One region of the Pseudoalteromonas sp. SW0106-04 genome, then DNA from elsewhere that is predicted to be linked to it. Evidence: predicted binding sites of a transcription regulator. Region 1 holds the regulator's gene; each other region holds the start of a gene.
What was found. The regulator sigma-54, encoded in region 1, starts transcription at its own class of promoters, with help from an activator protein. The targets are predictions, from matches to a motif close to GTTGGCACGNNNNTNGNNT.

Region 1 (3,194 bases):
ATAGTTGGCTTGGTACCCAGTGATAAAGGCACCATCAGTATTGATGATGAGGATATCACCTTGATGCCGATGCACTCTCGTGCGCGCTTAGGTATTGGTTATTTACCGCAAGAATCATCTATTTTTCGAAAGCTGACAGTTTTTCAAAATTTGATGGCCATCCTGGAAACCCGCAAGGGCTTAAGCAAAGCAGAGCGTGAAAGCGAGCTTGAGGGCCTACTTGATGAGTTTAATATACAGCACATTCGAGACTCACAAGGAATGGCGTTATCTGGTGGCGAACGTCGCCGGGTAGAAATAGCGCGAGCATTGGCGGCAAACCCCAAGTTTATCTTGTTGGATGAACCTTTTGCTGGTGTCGACCCTATTTCAGTGTTAGATATAAAGAAAATCATAGAGCATCTGCGCAATCGTGGCATTGGTGTATTAATCACCGACCACAACGTGCGAGAGACCCTAGACGTATGTGAAACCGCATACATTGTTTCCCATGGCGAGCTCATTGCTTCTGGCACTCCAGAGCAAGTTCTTGCCGATCAAACGGTTCGCGACGTCTATTTGGGTGAGCAGTTTAGATTATAACGATTAAAGGATTGTTAGAGATACATGAGGCAATCATTACAGCTGCGCCTAGGCCAGCAATTAACAATGACCCCACAATTGCAGCAAGCGATTCGCCTGTTGCAGCTCAGTACTTTGGATCTCCAACAAGAAATTCAAGAGGCGTTGGACGCCAACCCATTACTTGAAGTTGAAGAAGACAATTACGCCGACAATAACGACAACCAAGAGCAAAAAGAGTCGACGTCCGACAACCAAAATAACGATACCGCCGAGACGGCCAGCGCCAGTAAGGATGAAGTTGAAAGTGCTGATGCCATGAACAACGAGTCCATCAGTGAAGACTTGCCCATGGATGTGTCTTGGGATGAGTATATTAGTGCGGCTCCCGTTGCCTCCTCTGGGCCTATGCCAGAAGATGAGTCTATCTACCAAGGCGAAACCACCGAGTCGTTACACGATTATTTAATGTGGCAGCTGCAATTAACACCTTTTAGTGCCACCGACGAGGCCATCGCCACAGCCATCATTGAAGCCATCAATGACAACGGCATTTTAACAGTCAGTTGTGAAGATCTGCTGGAAAGCTTGAATCATGATGAACAAGACGATGGTATCGAGCTTGATGAAATTGAAGCCGTTCTTAAGCGTATCCAACTCTTTGATCCAGTAGGAATTGGTGCGCGTTCTTTACAAGAGTGCTTGTTGATCCAGCTCAAGCAATTTGACCCACAAACCCCTTGGCTTGAAGAGACCAAAGAGGTAGTTTGTAACTATATTGATTTGCTTGGTAGTCGTGACTATCGCACCTTGATGAAAAAGACTAAGCTTAAAGAAGCGCAGTTAAAAGAGGTGATGACACTGATACACAGTTTAAATCCGACTCCTGCAGCCACGATTGTGCGAGAGCAGTCAGAGTATGTGATTCCAGATGTATCAGTGAAGAAAGTTAAAGGCCGCTGGGTGGTTGAATTAAACCCAGATAGTATGCCTAAGATCCGCGTTAACGATCACTATGCATCAATGTCGCGAAGCTGTAAGTCGCAAAGTGATAGTCAATTTATTCGCTCGCATTTACAAGAAGCGAAATGGTTTATAAAGAGCTTGGAACAACGCAATGATACGCTACTTAAAGTAACTAATTGCATTGTTCAACAACAACAGGCATTCTTTGAACATGGTGAAGAGGCAATGAAGCCAATGGTGCTTAATGACGTTGCCGAAATGGTGGAAATGCATGAGTCAACGATTTCCCGTGTGACCACCCAAAAGTATATGCATACACCACGGGGTATTTTTGAGCTGAAGTACTTTTTCTCCAGCCATGTTACAACCGAAAACGGAGGTGAATGCTCGTCCACAGCGATTCGAGCATTGATCAAAAAGCTAGTAGCTGCGGAGAATCCTGCTAAACCGTTGAGTGATAGCAAGATTGCCGACGTACTAGCCGAGCAAGGAATTAAAGTGGCTCGGCGCACGATTGCTAAATATCGTGAATCGCTAGCCATTCCACCGTCAAATCAGCGTAAAAGTTTGATATAGACGTTAGACAAGAAGGAAAATGCTTATGCAATTAAATCTTACCGGTCGTCACGTAGAAATCACTGACTCTCTTCGCAACTATGTGAATAGCAAATTTGCAAAATTAGAGCGTCACTTTGACCATATAAATAATGTGCATGTCATTCTTGATATTGAAAAACTAACACAAAAAGCAGAAGCTACTCTTCACGTTAACGGTGGTGAACTGTTCGCAACCGCAGAGCACCAGGATATGTATGCGGCGATCGACGGCTTAATTGATAAGCTCGACCGTCAAGTGATTAAACATAAAGAGAAATTATCTCGTCACTAACATGAACCTAGATTCACTCTTTACCAAGGACTGCAGCAAAGCTGCGGTCCTTTTTAATAGCAAAAAAAGAATGCTGGAGTACCTCTCTCAGGTGGCTCATCAGCACAGTCCTCACCTCAGCGAGCAATCGGTACTTGATGCTTTGCTAACCCGCGAAAAGCTGGGCAGTACTGGCATCGGCAAAGGCGTTGCTATTCCACATGGCCGTCTCGATGGTATCGACAGTACGATTGCCATTGTTGTAACCAATCGCGAAGCCATTAACTTTGATGCCATTGATAACCGTCCAGTGGATATCTTTGTCGCACTTTTAGTGCCGGCCAATGAGACTGAACAACACCTGAAGACCTTAGCGACAATTGCTGATAAACTAAAAGACAAACAACTGTGTAAACAACTGCGCTCGGCCAGCAGCGATCAAGAGCTTTATCAATTGATCGCCGACTAATGCGCGCCGTATTGATTCATGGTGTGGTTTAAATGTGCGTCTTGGGGTAAAACAAGGAGTTGTCGGATGGAACTTATCATTGTCAGTGGTCGCTCGGGTTCTGGAAAATCAGTCGCGTTACGGGTGCTCGAAGACCTTGGGTACTATTGCGTAGATAACATCCCAGTTATTTTACTCCCCTCCTTGGTGCGCAGTGTTTCAGCAAATTATGACAAAATTGCCGTCAGTATCGACGTGCGCAATTTGCCCAAAGAACAGCATGAATTTAACGACATTCTCGCTTACCTGCCTGAGTTTGCTAAGCCTTCGCTGTTTTACCTTGATAGTGAC
Region 2 (3,194 bases), on a different contig from region 1:
TCTACAGGGTGTGTAGTCATGTTGAGCTTTTCTACTTCAGCTGATTTCAAGCCGATGTATGCATCAATAAGGTCGTCAGTAAATACGCCGCCTTGCGTCAAGAATTCACGATCTGCATCAAGTGAATCAAGGGCTTCTTGCAATGACGCTGCCACTGTTGGAATTTCTGCCGCCTCTTCTGCCGGTAAGTCATATAGATCTTTATCCATGGCGTCGCCAGGGTGGATCTTGTTCTTAATGCCGTCAAGACCCGCCATTAGCATCGCTGAAAAGGCAAGGTATGGGTTTGCTGTAGGGTCAGGGAAGCGTACCTCAATGCGGCGAGCTTTCTCTGATGGAACCACAGGAATACGAATAGACGCTGAGCGGTTACGTGCTGAATAAGCAAGCATAACTGGTGCTTCGAAACCCGGAACAAGGCGCTTGTATGAGTTTGTCGAAGCGTTGGCAAAGGCGTTAATAGCTTTGGCGTGCTTGATGATACCACCGATGTAGTAAAGCGCTTCTTCTGATAGGCCACCATACTTGTCGCCTGCAAAGATGTTCTTACCATCTTTACCTAGAGATTGGTGACAATGCATGCCTGAACCGTTGTCGCCAACCACAGGTTTAGGCATGAAAGTAGCGGTTTTACCATACAGGTGCGCCATGTTGTGAATAACGTACTTCATCTCTTGAATTTCGTCCGCTTTCAAAACCATGGTGTTAAAGCGGGTGGCGATTTCGTTTTGGCCAGCTGTTGCTACTTCGTGGTGATGAGCCTCAACGACTTGGCCAAGTTCTTCTAGCACCATGCAAGTGGCACTACGCCAATCTTGTGATGAGTCCACTGGAGCAACAGGGAAGTAACCACCTTTGACGCCAGGACGGTGACCGGTGTTACCGCCTTCATAATCTTTATCTGAGTTCCAGCATGCTTCTTCAGCGTCGATTTTATACATTGACCCAGACATATCTGTTTTGTACTTAACATCGTCAAAAAGGAAAAATTCTGGTTCAGGGCCAAACAGAATCGTATCGGCAATACCTGTTGAGCGCATATATTCTTCAGCACGCTTGGCCACAGAGCGAGGGTCGCGCTCATAGCCTTGAAGAGTTGAAGGTTCAACAACGTCACAACGTACGATAAGTGTGGTTTCTTCGGCGAATGGATCAAGCTTAGCGCTTTCAGCATCTGGCATCAGCACCATGTCTGACTCGTTAATGCCTTTCCAGCCTGCAATTGAAGAGCCGTCAAACATTTTACCGTCTTCAAAGAAATCTTCATCAGCTTGGTGATGAGGAATAGAGACATGCTGCTCTTTACCTTTGGTGTCAGTGAAACGAAGGTCAACGAATTTTACGTCGTGCTCTTTAATAAAATCTAATACCGATTGTGACATGTGTCCTCCAACTATGGATTATTATTTGCTGCAATTTACTGCATTTGTGCATGGGTAAGCTTAAACCATGCCAAAAGTATAAGTGTCTGTTTAGTAGGGGGTTACTTTCTATTTGGTAATCTCAAACTTATTTTTTGCACCAATAGGGTGCGAACTTGCTACATTGTAGTGCAAATTTTTCAGGCTGCATTGTCATGTATCAAGGGATGACTCAAATAAGGCAGTGAGCGCACTAAAAAACACTGATAACACAGTCTCGGTGTCATTTTTATGTCAAGCGACTAGGCTATGTTAGGCACGGAAGTAAATTAATTAGCTGGATAAACTTTCATCTAGTGGCGTTATAAGGGATAATACGCGACCTTTTAAACTCGACACAGGTGGCCCGCGCCGCTGGGTGTGGATCATTTAGGAAATATGGGGTTAGCCTCTAAGTAAATATATGAGCATCGAAAAGTTAAGAAATATCGCGATTATCGCACACGTTGACCATGGTAAAACGACTTTGGTTGATAAATTGCTTGAGCAATCGGGCACACTACAAACCCGTGGTGGCAACGAAGAGCGAGTGATGGACTCGAACGATCTTGAAAAAGAACGTGGTATTACCATCCTAGCTAAAAACACGGCAATCAACTGGAAAGACTACCATATCAATATCGTCGATACCCCTGGGCACGCCGACTTTGGTGGCGAGGTAGAGCGCGTACTTTCGATGGCTGACTCCGTACTATTACTTGTAGACGCACAAGAAGGGCCAATGCCGCAGACGCGCTTTGTAACGCAAAAAGCGTTCGCGCAAGGGCTGAAGCCAATCGTTGTTATTAACAAGGTTGATAAGCCGGGTGCACGCCCTGATTGGGTTATGGACCAAGTATTTGACTTGTTCGATAACTTAGGTGCAACCGACGAACAGTTAGACTTTAAAGTTATTTATGCATCAGCGATTAATGGTTGGGCAACGCTCGACTTAGATGAGCCTTCTGACAACATGGAACCAATGTTTGAAGCCATTGTTAAAGAAGTTGAAGCACCAGATGCGGATCCTGAGGGGCCGCTACAGATGCAAATTTCACAGCTTGACTACAACTCGTACGTTGGCGTTATCGGCGTAGGCCGTATTAAGCGTGGTACTGTGAAAGTAAATCAGCAGGTTACTATTGTCGGTGCTGATGGCAGTAAACGTAACGGCAAAGTGGGCCAAGTGCTTACTTACCTAGGTCTTGACCGTCATGATGCGACAGAGGCAACTGCCGGCGACATCATCGCGGTGAGTGGCCTTGGCGAGTTGAAAATCTCTGATACCATCTGTGATGTCAATACGGTTGAAGCGTTACCAGCACTGAGTGTTGATGAGCCTACTGTTACCATGACGTTCTCTGTAAATACCTCACCTTTTGCTGGCCAAGAAGGTAAATACGTCACCTCACGTAATATCCTTGAACGTTTGCAAGCCGAGCTAGTTCATAATGTGGCATTACGCGTAGAAGAGACCGATAACCCTGATAGCTTCCGTGTATCAGGCCGTGGTGAATTACACTTGGGTGTACTTATCGAAAACATGCGTCGTGAAGGCTATGAACTTGCCGTGTCTCGTCCAGAAGTTATTTTGCGTGAAGTTGATGGTGAAATCCAAGAACCTTACGAAACAGTGACTATCGACTGTGAAGACGAGCACCAAGGTTCTATCATGGAGCAGCTGGGTTTACGTAAAGCAGAAATGACTGATATGTCTCCAGATGGTAAAGGCCGTATTCGTATGGACTTTATGATCCCAAGCCGTGGCTTGATTGGTTTCCAGACTGATTTCAT
Region 3 (3,194 bases), on a different contig from region 1:
AATGAGTCATACTCAGCATTTTTACAAATATCGAGCATGGTATTAGAGATATCCGTACCGATTATTTGCGCTCCCGAGGACAGTTGACCTGGGCGAGACTGCTGATATTCGGCCACTGACATCGCTATTGAGTAGGGCTCTTGCCCTGAAGAACTGGCCGCCGACCAAATTTTTACCGGCCGACGTAAATCTTTGCACTCAGGTAAGAGCTTTGTCTTCAATAATTCAAACGGATAAGAGTCGCGAAACCACAATGTTTCATTGGTGGTCATGGCATCAACAACAGCGGCACGAAGTTGCCGCTCATGCGGACTCAACGTTTTGCTAACCAGCTGCGACAAAGATTCAACGCTAAAGCGAGCCATCAGCGGAGCCAAGCGACTTTTAACTAAGTAAAGTTTGTTATCACCCAGCACAATGCCACACTGCTGTTCTAAAAATGCACGAAACTGGTTGTATTCACCGAGCTCTAAATGCTTATTTTCCAAATTACTCTCACCTAACTCACTTGAAGCGGTTACAAGACAAGGCGGCATTAATCACAATGCACCCACTTTTTAACTGCTGTAGCCAGTTCGTCGGGGTTAAATTTGGCAATAAAATCATCCGCCCCAACTTTTTCTATCATCGCATGGTTAAATACGCCACTTAAAGAGGTGTGCAGTATCACATGCAATGGTGCCAGCTTCGGATCCGCTTTGACCTCTGCTGTTAAGGTATAGCCGTCCATCTCTGGCATTTCCACATCCGATATCAGTAACGCCACTCGCTCAGTGATATCATCTTTGCAGTCGAGCTTCGCTATTTCTTTTAATCGCAGCAGGGCCTCTTTACCATTTTTCGCCAGCTCAGTTTGCACCCCGAGAGGCTCTAGCGCCCGCTTTACTTGATTACGCGCCACGGCAGAGTCATCGGCAATAAACACAATACGCTCACCGAGATCTTTCTGCATCTCGCCATCTGAGGCAATGCCCTCGCTGACCTCGGTATTAACAGGGCTGATCTCTGCAAGAATTTTTTCGACATCCAAGATTTCTACGAGCTCGTCATCAATCTCAGTCACTGCGGTAAGGTAAGAATAGCGCCCCGCACCTGACGGCGGTGGCATAATCTTTTCCCAGTTCATATTGACGATACGCTCAACGCCACCCACCAAAAACCCCTGCACAGAGCGGTTATATTCGGCGATAATAATAAAGCAATTTTCAATATCAGTGATGGCCGGACCGCCCACAGCCATAGACAAATCGATGATAGAAATGGTTTGTCCACGAATATGCGCAACCCCACGAATATAAGAATTCGTCTTCGGCATATTTGTTAGTGGTGGACACTGAAGGACTTCTCTAACTTTAAAAACGTTGATCCCGAACCGCTGGCGTCCTTTTAGTTTAAACAGCAATAATTCAAGGCGGTTTTGACCCACAAGTTGGGTTCGTTGATTGACAGAATCTAAAATGCCAGCCATCGGATTCTCCTAGCATTAATTTACAACTTCGCACACTCGCGCCAAATAGGAACGCATTTTGCTTCTTAGCTTCATACGTTAGTATAACTACGCTAGAACGCCCAGTTTTTGACGCTTCGTAGTTATACCCTGTTTTACCCAATAAGCATAGTCGAAACATGGTGAGTATGTTCAAAAAAATTCAACTTTTCCAAAGCTTATGGTTAATAGCCGGTGTATTAATAAGCTCAACGGCTGAGGCAAACAACAGCCAACAACAGCGCTATGATCGCCACGCTTTGCAAACGCTTGCTGAGCAATACATCACAGAGCAAGCGCACATTCAGCCCGATCAAGAGCTGCAAGTGCAAGCGATGGACTTAGATGCGCGCATCGGTCCTAGAGAGTGTGCAGTAACACCGCAAGCCTCTACGGCTAGCGCTCCGCCATTTAATCGGCAGGTAACAGTAAAACTTAAGTGTCCAAGTCCTGCTCTTTGGAGTCAGTATGTCCATGTACGCATCAGTAAGCTCTCTACTATCGTGGTCGCCAATGATCACATTGCCCGTGGGCAAATTATTAGTGCTGATGATTTAACTACGGAGCAGCGTCCGCAACATTTTGTTCGCGCTCGCTACATAGAGCAGCCAGAAGTTATTGTCGGCAGCCGTAGTAAACGCAGTATTCGCAGAGGATTGCCAATTAGTATGAATCAGTTGTGCATGGTGTGTAAGGGCGATAATGTGAGCATTATTGCCCGCTTTAACGGACTCACTATAAAAACATCTGGAGAAGCGCTAGAAGATGGCGGTGTCGGCGATAATATTCGCGTGCGTAATGTAAAGTCTGGCCGGCTGATCAATGCCAAAGTAACAGCAGTGGAAACCGTGGCGGTTAATATTTAAATTTTATGCTAAAGTATTGGCTAGAATGGCCGATAAACAATGCAAAGGTCAATATAGCTTAGGTAATTAGTGATGGTGAATCAAGTCAACAAAGGCCAGCAAGGCTCGGTGTACAACACACCACAAAATAAAGTGGAGCAACAAAAGCTCAACCAAACGCAAACTCAAGGTAATGAGGCAAATGCAAAAGCCAGTACTAAGGCTGCAGCAGATTCAGTAAGCCTTACCCCACAAGCAAAGCAAATGAAGTCTTTGCAAGAAAAAGCTGAGCGCTCATCAGGGTTCGATCAACAAAAGGTTGACGAATTAAAGCAAGCTATCAGTGAAGGAAAATATCAAGTAGATAGCGAAAAGCTTGCTAAAAACATCGCTGCGTTTGAGTTCGATTTGTATGGCTGATTCAGCACTTAGTGTAGCTCTCGGCCAACAGCTCTCAAGTTTACAAAACTTGCTACAGCTACTTGAAGACGAGCTGAGCGCTATTGCTGGGCGCAGTGGTGATGAGCTGAAGGAATTAACGCCTAGAAAAGAGCAAGCGCTTGTTCAAATTCAGCAACAAGACCAGCATATTGCTCAGCTATTGAAAGCGCAAGAGCAAGAGGTATTAGCGCCGCACCAAGAGATGATAGAGCATGCACAGACTTTATTGCTAAAATGCAAACAGCAAAATCAAGTGAACGCCCAAGCTGCTCATAATGCTCAACTCACGGTCAAACAACTCAAAGATATTCTTATCGGCGCACCAAGTTCATTAACCTATGCTGCCGACGGTGGGATTGACCGCAGCGAAAATAAAATCGTAAAGAATTTAAAAGCCTGAACCTACTAAGCTAAATATTGAT

Region 2: a site for sigma-54 is predicted at 1,439-1,457, ahead of glnA (glutamate--ammonia ligase). Genes of this name have one in related genera too.
Region 3: a site for sigma-54 is predicted at 1,514-1,532, ahead of flgA (flagellar basal body P-ring formation chaperone FlgA). Genes of this name have one in related genera too.

What each region holds. Positions count from the first base shown of each region.
Region 1 is NZ_BCAI01000002.1:305,581-308,774, forward strand. Features, by position in the region: gene lptB (LPS export ABC transporter ATP-binding protein) at 1-582, shown strand, start outside; gene W04_RS04080 (RNA polymerase factor sigma-54) at 607-2,103, shown strand; gene hpf (ribosome hibernation promoting factor) at 2,129-2,416, shown strand; gene ptsN (PTS IIA-like nitrogen regulatory protein PtsN) at 2,418-2,864, shown strand; gene rapZ (RNase adapter RapZ) at 2,931-3,194, shown strand, end outside.
Region 2 is NZ_BCAI01000003.1:347,071-350,264, reverse strand. Features, by position in the region: gene glnA (glutamate--ammonia ligase) at 1-1,382, opposite strand, end outside; gene typA (translational GTPase TypA) at 1,825-3,194, shown strand, end outside.
Region 3 is NZ_BCAI01000011.1:4,682-7,875, reverse strand. Features, by position in the region: gene W04_RS12860 (protein-glutamate O-methyltransferase CheR) at 1-488, opposite strand, end outside; gene W04_RS12855 (chemotaxis protein) at 536-1,468, opposite strand; gene flgA (flagellar basal body P-ring formation chaperone FlgA) at 1,636-2,352, shown strand; gene flgM (flagellar biosynthesis anti-sigma factor FlgM) at 2,425-2,751, shown strand; gene flgN (flagellar export chaperone FlgN) at 2,744-3,172, shown strand.